One region of the Micromonospora sp. NPDC093243 genome, then DNA from elsewhere that is predicted to be linked to it. Evidence: riboswitches for the same ligand, from Rfam matches in the RefSeq annotation. Region 1 holds a riboswitch; the other holds the start of a gene.
What was found. Region 1 has a riboswitch for thiamine pyrophosphate ahead of thiE (thiamine phosphate synthase). Riboswitches for the same ligand answer to the same signal wherever they lie in the genome.
Positions count from the first base shown of each region.

Region 1 (4,414 bases):
GTAGCCGTAGTCGACGGTGGCCGGGACGACCGGCGGGAGGTTGGTCAGGCCGGTGTTGTTGGGCGAGTTGTTCACCGGCGCGGCGCAGTCGAACTTCGCGCCGCTCGGGCCGGAGGGGAAGGTGTAGTCGTTGTACGCCTCGTTCGTCCCGGTGCAGTACGGCCAGCCGTAGTTGCCGGGGGTCACGATGTTCCACTCGACCAGGCCGCGGGGGCCCCGGGTCGGGTTGTCGGCGTTGGCGTCCGGCCCGTAGTCCGCGACGTAGAGCGTGTTGGTCTTCGGGTCGGTGCCGATCCGGAACGGGTTACGGAAGCCCATCGCGAAGATCTCGGGGCGGGTCTTGTCGGTCCCCGGCGCGAAGAGGTTTCCGGCCGGGACGGTGTACGTACCGTCGTCCTCCGGGTGGATCCGGATCACCTTGCCGCGCAGGTCGTTGGTGTTGCCCGAAGTGCGCTGGGCGTCGTAGTCCTGGCGGCCCGGCCGCTCGTCGATCGGCGTGTACGCGCTCGACTCGAACGGGTTGGTGTTGTCACCGGTGGCCAGGTAGAGGTTGCCGGCCCCGTCGAAGGCCATGCTGCCGCCGGCGTGGCAGCAGGTGTTGCGCTGGGTGTCGACCCGCAGCACCTGCTTCTCGCTGGCCGGGTCGATGGTGTCGCCGGTCACGGTGAACCGGGACAGCAGGTTGCGCGCGACGCCGTCGTTCGGGGCGTAGTAGAGGTAGACCCAGTGGTTGGTGGCGAAGTCCGGGTCGAGCCGGATGCCGATCAGGCCGTCCTCGTTACCGGTGAAGACGTCCAGGTCGACGGCCGTGACGGTGCTGCCGGTGTCCGGCTTGACGATCTGCACCCGGCCGTCGCGCTCGATGTAGAAGACCCGCCCGTCGGGCGCGATGTCCAGCTCCATCGGGTTGCTGGTGTTGCTGTCCAGGGCGACCTTCTCGAAGCTGGCGGTCTTCGAGGCGCCGCAGTCGGCGTCCGCCGCGCCCGCGGCGGTACGGATGCCGCCGAGCAGGTGGCCCAGGAACTCGGGCTCGGCGTACGACTCCCGGGTGTGCCCGCCCCCGGTGTACCAGGACCGGCCGCCGTCGAAGTCCTGGCACCAGGCGATCGGGTGGTCGGCGCCCATCGCGCCGGCGCCCGGGGTGTAGCTCTTCTCGTCCAGGCTGGCCAGCACGTGCACGTCCGGCCGCGGGTTGGTCTGGTAGTTGTACCACTCGTCGAACCGGGACCAGCGGTCCGGCAGCTCGGCCGTGGACGGGTGGGCGTGGTCCTCCACCTTCACCGTGGCCTGCTGGTTCGCCGGGTGGTTGGCGAAGTACGCGCCGACCAGGTCGCCGTACCAGGACCAGCTGTACTCGGTGTCCGAGGCGGCGTGGATGCCGACGTAGCCGCCGCCGGCGCGGATGTAGCGCTCGAACGCCGCCTGCTGCTCGGGGTCGAGCACGTCGCCGGTGGTGGAGAGCCAGATCACCGCCTGGTACTTCGCCAGGTTGGCGTCGCTGAACGCGGCGCCGTCCTCGCTGCTGTCCACGGTGAATCCGTTGGCCGCGCCGAGCTGCTGGATGGCGGCGATGCCGGTCGGGATCGAGTCGTGCCGGAAACCGGCGGTCTTGGAGAAGACCAGGACGGAGAAGGGTTCGTCGGCCGCCTGCGCGGCCTTCGGCAGCACCTGGGTGACCGGGGTCGCGGCCTGCGCGTCCCGCGGGGGGATCTGCGCGGCGGCCGGTGCCGCCTGCGCGGGCGCGCCGAAAAGGGTCGACGCGGCCAGAGCGAACGAGAGCAGGGTTGCGGTGAGGGGTATACGGGCACGACGAGATCGGGACACGCCGCCTCCTATGTCGCGGTGGACAGGGATCGCGGGGGCCGGCTCGCCGAAGACCGTCCCAGATGGAGCCGGTGCGGACACCGTGCCAGGGCGTCCACGCCAGCATTTTGTCGAATCGCTGAACAAATTAATTCCGCTGGATGCATGTCGGGCAAGATGCCAGCGGGTAACGGTTCTGCAACGGCGGGCGACATTCCGAACAGGACCGCATGAAGCGCCCAGTCGGATCCGTCACCGACCCCCGCCTTGGCAGCCCGACGGATCTGTCGTACCGTGACACGCAAGTAACCCACGGGAGCCCGGTGTACCGGGCTGAGAGGGGGGCTGACAGCCCCCGACCGTTGAACCTGATCCGGGTAATGCCGGCGCAGGGAGGAGTGTTGCCGTGCTGTCCCTTGGGCGACTGCATCTGATCACCGACACCCGACCCGGGCGGGACCCACTCACCGTGGTCCGCGCCGCCCTGTCGGCGGCCCGTGCCGAACTCGTGGTGCAGGTCCGGGTCGAGGACTCCGCCACCGACCGCGAGGCGTACGACCTGGCCCGCCGGGTGCTGGCGCTCTGCGCGCCGTACGGGGCGAGGTGCCTGGTCAACGACCGGCTGCACGTGGCGCTGGCGGTGGGCGCCGCCGGCGGGCACGTCGGCGCCGACGACCTGCCCGTCGGGGCGGCCCGCCGGGTGCTCGGCGCGGCCGCCGTGCTCGGCGCCACCGCCCGGGAACCGGGCACGGCCGCCGAGGCGGTCACCGCCGGCGCCAGCTACCTGGGGGTCGGCCCCTGCCACCACACCACCACCAAGGAGGGCCTGCCGCCGCCGATCGGGGCGGCCGGGGTGCGGGCGGTGGCCGAGGCGGTCGACGTGCCGGTGATCGCCATCGGCGGGGTGACCGCCTCCGGCGTTCCGGCGCTGCGGGCCGCCGGAGCGTACGGGGTGGCGGTGGTCGGCGCGGTCTCCGCCGCCGCCGACCCGGCCCGCGCGACCACCCAGCTGCTCGGGGCCCTGACGTGCTGACCGGCCGGTCCCCGTCGACGCGATCCGACGACCGGGCCCGGCCGGACGTGGCGGTCGTGGGGGCGGGACCGATCGGGCTGGCGATCGCCTGGCGGTGCGCCGCCCGCGGGCTGCGGGTGGTCGTGCACGACCCGGCCCCCGGCTCGGGGGCGTCGGCGGTCGCCGCCGGCATGCTCTCCCCGGTCGCCGAGGCGTACTTCGGTGAGCGGGAGCTGACCGGGTTGCTGGTGGAGTCCGCCGCCCGCTGGCCGGCGTTCGCCGCCGAGCTGACCGAGGCGACCGGCGCCGACCTCGGTTACCGGACCGAGGGCACCCTGATGGTCGGGCTGACCGGGGACGACCTGGCGGAGGCGCGCCGGCTCTGGGCGTACCAGCAGGGGCTCGGCCTGCCGGTGAGCCCGCTGCGCCCCAGCGAGCTGCGCGACCACGAGCCGGCGCTGGCCACCCGGGTACGCGGCGGGGCGCTCGCGCCCACCGACCACCAGATCGACCCGCGGCTGCTGGTGCCCGCGCTGCGTACCGCCGCCGAGCGGGCCGGTGCGGTGCTGGTGCCCGCGCCGGTGCGCCGGCTGGCCGACCTGGACGCGCCCGTCACGGTGGTGGCGGCCGGCTGCGGCGCCGCCGCGCTGGCCGGGCTGCCGGTCCGGCCGGTGAAGGGACAGGTGCTCCGGCTCCGCGCGCCGGGCGGCGCGGCGCCGGGCTTCCGGCACGTCATCCGGGGGTACGCCGACAGCGAGCAGGTCTACCTGGTGCCCCGGGACAGCGGCGAGGTGGTCGTCGGGGCGACGGTCGAGGAGCGCCGGGACACCGACGTCTCCGCCGGTGCGGTGCTCCGCCTGCTCCGCGCCGCGGTCGAGCTGCTCCCCGAACTGGCCGAGTACGACCTGGTCGAGACGGTCGCCGGGCTGCGGCCCGGCACGCCGGACAACGCGCCCATTCTCGGCCCGCTGCCCGGCCGGCCGGACGTGCTGGCCGCCACCGGGCACCACCGGCACGGGATCGTGCTCACCCCGGTCACCGCCGACCTGATCGCCGACCTGGTCAGCACCGGCGAGCCCGATCCGCTGCTCGCGCCCTTCCGACCGGACCGGTTCGCCGTCGCGGGCCCGGCCGCCGTCGGTGGAACTGATTCGACGATGAAGGGGGACCGGTGGAACTGACGGTGAACGGGGCCGGTCGCACGCTGCCCGGCGGCGCGACGGTGGCCGACCTGGTCCGCGAGGTCACCCCGCAGCAGCGCGGGCTCGCGGTCGCGGTGAACGGCGAGGTGGTGCCGCGGACCGGCTGGCCGGCGACCGTGCTGCGCGACGGCGACCGGGTCGAGGTGCTCAGCGCGGCCCAGGGCGGGTGAGCGGGGTGACATTCGAGATCGGCGGCGTGCCCTTCACCTCGCGGCTCATCCTGGGCACCGGCGGCGCGGCGAACCTGCAGGTGCTGGAGCAGGCCATCCGGGCCTCCGGCACCGAGCTGGTCACGGTGGCGTTGCGCCGGGTGGACACCGCGCCCGGCAGCGCCGGTGGCCTGCTGGAGCTGCTGGACCGGTGCGGCGTACGGCTGCTGCCGAACACCGCGGGCTGC
Region 1 covers NZ_JBIVNT010000004.1:561,587-566,000, reverse strand. The annotation lists gene ACIP9D_RS16355 (ThuA domain-containing protein) at 1-1,824, opposite strand, end outside; TPP riboswitch at 2,106-2,215, shown strand; gene thiE (thiamine phosphate synthase) at 2,210-2,836, shown strand; gene thiO (glycine oxidase ThiO) at 2,830-3,996, shown strand; gene thiS (sulfur carrier protein ThiS) at 3,987-4,187, shown strand; gene ACIP9D_RS16335 (thiazole synthase) at 4,184-4,414, shown strand, end outside.

Region 2 (4,414 bases), on a different contig from region 1:
TGCTGATCATCTGCCACTCCTGGCCGAGCAGCGGCACCAGCCGGAACGCCGCCAGGGCCCCGATGGCGAACCGGGCCGGCGCCTTGGCGTTCTGGACGAGCGCGTCGGCCAGGTCGGTCGGGTCGGTGGTGGCGAACACGATCACGCCGGGCAGCGCCACCGCGAACATCCGCAGCACCAGCCCGAGCGCGGTGAGCAGCACGCCCGAGGTGACCACGACCGGGCCGGCCTCGACCAGCACCCGGCCGGAGCGCTCGGCGGCGAAGAGCACCAGGGTGATCACGATGCCGACCGCGCTGACCAGCAGCGGCCACGCGCGCCGGGCCAGCACCCGGTAACGCACTCCGAAGAGCGGCAGCAGCGCCAGTTCGACCGCGATGGCGATCGCCGGTGCGACCGGGTCGAGGGTGGCGACCAGCACGATCGAGAAGACCAGCGCGGCGGCCAGCTTGGCGACCGGGTTGCGCCGGGCCAGTGGCGCCCCGGGCACGGCGACGGGTTCGAGGCCGATCACGACCGCCGGTCCAGGGTGAGTTGTCGGTCGGCGAGCGCGGCGACGAACTCCGGGTCGTGGGTCACCGTGACCAGGCCGTGCCCGGCGTCGCGCAGCTCGGCGAAGAGGTCGACCAGCTCCAGCCAGGTCCGCCGGTCCTGGCCGAAGGTGGGCTCGTCGCAGACCAGCAGGCGGGGCGCGGTGGCCAGGGCGGTCGCGACGCTCAGCCGCCGCGCCTCGCCACCGGAGAGGGTGTACGGGTTGGCGCCGGCGAGCGCGGTCAGCCGCAGCCGGTCCAGCAGCTCGTCCACCGTGGACCGGATCGCCGCCTCGGGCCGGCCGGTGCGGCGCGGGCCGAGAGCAAGCTCGTCGTGGACGGTGCTCGTGACGAACTGGTGCTCCGGGTCCTGGAAGACCGAGCCGATCCGGTTGGCCAGGGCGGGGGCGCGCCAGCGGTGCGGGGGAGTGCGGGCGTCCCGGCCGGCCAGCTCCGGGCTCGCCGTCACCGCGCCGGTGCCCGGCCGGAGCAGCCCGCCGAGCAGCAGCGCAAGGGTGGACTTGCCCACCCCGTTCGGGCCGAGCACGGCGAGCGCCTCGCCGGCGCGTACCGCCAGGTCGGTGTCGGCCAGCCGGGGTGGCAGACCGAGCCGGTCGGCGGTGAGCAGCAGGTCGCCCGGGGCGGTGGTGGCGCGCCGGGGCGGCACGGTCCGGCCGGGCACCCAGACGCCCTCGGCGGCGAGCGCGTCGCCGTGGGCGCCGAAGACCGCCTCTGGGGTGCCGTCGGCGCGTACGCCGCCGCCGGGTTCGAGCACCACCACCCGGTCGACCAGCGGCAGCGCCTCGGCGACCCGGTGCTCGACCAGGATCAGCGTGGTGTCGGCGTCCAGCGCCCCGGCGACCGCGTCGCGGACCAGCGCGGCGCCGGCCGGGTCGAGGTTGGCGGTCGGCTCGTCGAGCAGCAGCAGGCCGGGGTGAAGGGCCAGCACCCCGGCCAGCGCGAGGCGCTGCTGCTCGCCGCCGGAGAGGGCGGCGGTGGGCCGGTCCCGGTGGTACGGGAAGCCGACCCGGCGCAGCGCCTCGTCGACCCGGGGCCAGATCTCCGCGGCCGGTACGCCCCGGTTCTCCAGCCCGAACGCCACGTCGTCGCCGCAGCGGGCCATCACCAGCTGGCTCTCCGGGTCCTGGAAGACGATGCCGACGCGTTCCCGGTCCTTGCGCGGATCCAACCCGTCGATCTCGACGGTGCCCGCCTGCTCGCCGGAGTCCTCCGGCAGCAGCCCGGCGAGCGCGGCCAGCAGGGTGCTCTTGCCGGCCCCCGACGGGCCGAGCAGCAGCACCCGCTCGCCCCGGGAGATCCGCAGGTCCACGTCGCGCACGGCCCAGCGCTTGCGCCCGGCGTGCCGCCACCCGAACCCCCGCAGCTCAACCCCGCCCACCACACCCCTCCCCCCGCGCCGCTACCGGCCCGCGCCGCTACCGGCCCGCGCCGCTACCGGCCCCGTCGTGTTGATCAAGAGGTTTGCGTCAGAAATCGGGCCGCCGTTGACGCAAACCTCTTGATCAACGGGTCCGGGGGGTGGGGGAGGGGGGTGGGGGTTAGATGGCGGGGCGTTCGCGGGCGGCGGGGAAGCGGTCGAGGACGCCGGTGTTGGCCAGGGCCCGGGTGAGGGCGAGGCTGCCGAAGCCGGCGATCACCAGTGAGCTGGCAGCGGTGATCAGGATGTACGGGAGCCGGAAGCTGACCCACGAGGTCTCCGGGTACCAGACGAAGACGTCGTAGATGGCCGCCGCGAGACCGGCCAGCGTGGCGGCCAGCAGCGCGATGGGCGCCTTGAAGTTGCGGTATCCGAAGGCCGCGAACGCCAGCTCCGCGGCGGCCGCCTCCAGCGGGCCCTGGATGACCAGCGTCCAGCCCCAGCTGCTGCCCAGCGCCACCGAGACCAGCGCCGCGACCGTGAGCGTGAAGAAGGCGGCACCGGGCTTCCGGATGATCAGCCCGCCCAGGACGGCGGGGACCAGCCAGACGCCGTAGAGGACCGCCCGGCCGGGCAGCGGAATGGCGTCGGCGGGACCGTTCCAGAGCAGGCCCCAGGCCCAGAAGATGATGCCGAAGGCGACGGCGATCACCGAGGCCACGATGATGTCGACGGTCCGCCAACGGTTCGTGTCGGGTTGTGTCATGCGAGTGCTCCCAGTTCTGTGGAGGAACCAGGAGAAGACGCACGCCGACGTCCGGTGGAACCGGACGGCGGCGCGGCTGGAGGTCGACCGAACTCCCTGCGCTGGCATTACCCAGATCAGGTTCGAGGGTCTGCGGGCGTGTGCCCGCACTCTCAGCGCTGTGCGCTCCCCTGTCGGATGTGAAGTTGTTCCACAGACGCTAGCACCGCGACCGGGGGCCGGGCGACGCCGGCCGGCCTGGGTAGGCTGCTGATCATGCGGATCGACGCCCGAGGATTCACGTTCGACGTCCGCGCCGGTGGACCGGAGGAAGGCCCGCCCGTTCTGCTGCTGCACGGTTTTCCGCAGCACGGCGGGGAGTTCGACGACCTGACCCCGGCCCTGCACGCCGCCGGCCTGCGCACCTACGCGCCGGACCAGCGCGGCTACTCGCCCGGCGCCCGCCCGGAGGCCGTCGAGGCGTACCAGCTGGCGGAGCTGGTCGCCGACGTGGTGGCGCTGCTCGACGCGCTGGGCGTCGAGGCCGCGCACCTGGTGGGGCACGACTGGGGCGCCGTCGTCGCCTGGGCCGTGGCCGCCGCCCACCCCGGCCGGATCCGTACCCTCACCGCCGTCTCGGTGCCGCACCCCGCCGCGATGGCGTACGCGCTGGCGCACGACGCGCAGCAGAAGGTCCGCTCGTCGTACATGGTGCTGTTCCGGCAGCCCGGCAAGGCGGAGAAGGTGCTGCTCGGGTTGCGGGCGGCGGCGCTGCGCCGGATGCTCGCCGGGGTCGGCGACGAGGACCGGGTGGCGGCGTACGCGGAGCCGATGCGCGCGCCGGGCGCGCTGACCGGGGCGTTGAACTGGTACCGGGCGATGTCGCGGGGTGACCTGGCCGCGGTCGGGCCGGTGACCGTGCCGACCACGTTCGTCTGGAGCGACCGGGACATCGCCATCGGCCGGACCGCCGCCGAGGCGTGCGCGGAGCACGTGTCCGGTGACTACCGCTTCGTCGAGCTGCCCGGGGTGACCCACTGGATTCCGGACGAGGCGCCGGCGGCACTGGCCGAGGCGATCGTCGCCCGGGTGCGGGGCCTGGCCTGAGCCGCGTCCGGCGGTCGTTAGGGATGGAGGAGACATGACGTTGAGCGCCGACGCCTACCTGGCGGTGGTGACCGAGACGATGAACCGGGTCGCCGCGGGCCAGCGGGAGGCGGTGGGTCGGGCCGCGGACCTGCTCGCCGACGCGGTACGCGCCGACGGGGTGGTGCACGCGTTCGGCACCGGGCACTCCGAGGCGCTCTCGATGGAGATCGCTGGCCGGGCCGGCGGGCTGGTGCCGACCAACAAGATCGCGCTGCGGGATCTGGTGCTGCACGGCGGCGCGCCGGCCGATCTGCTCGGGCCGACCCTGGAGCGGGATCCGTCGGTCGCGCACCGCCTCTACGAGCTGGCGCCGGTGCGCCCGGCGGACGTCTTCGTGGTGGCCTCGAACTCGGGCGTGAACGGTGCGATCGTCGAGTTCGCCAGCCTGGTCAAGGAGCGCGGCCACGGGTTGGTGGCGATCACCTCGGCGCAGCACTCGGCGCGGATGACCTCCCGGCACCCGTCCGGGCGCAAGCTCGCCGACCTCGCCGACGTGGTGCTCGACAACGGCGCCCCGTACGGCGACGCGACGTTGCCGCTGCCGGGCGGCGGCGCGGTCGGCGCGGTCTCCTCCATCACCGCGGCGCTGCTCGCGCAGCAGATCACGGTCGA
Region 2 covers NZ_JBIVNT010000009.1:78,820-83,233, forward strand. The annotation lists gene ACIP9D_RS27345 (energy-coupling factor transporter transmembrane component T) at 1-514, opposite strand, end outside; gene ACIP9D_RS27350 (ABC transporter ATP-binding protein) at 511-1,929, opposite strand; gene ACIP9D_RS27355 (ECF transporter S component) at 2,090-2,674, opposite strand; TPP riboswitch at 2,750-2,856, opposite strand; gene ACIP9D_RS27360 (alpha/beta hydrolase) at 2,930-3,760, shown strand; gene ACIP9D_RS27365 (SIS domain-containing protein) at 3,795-4,414, shown strand, end outside.
Region 2: linked by a shared signal. The riboswitch ahead of ACIP9D_RS27355 (ECF transporter S component) and the one ahead of thiE (thiamine phosphate synthase) in region 1 are both predicted to bind thiamine pyrophosphate.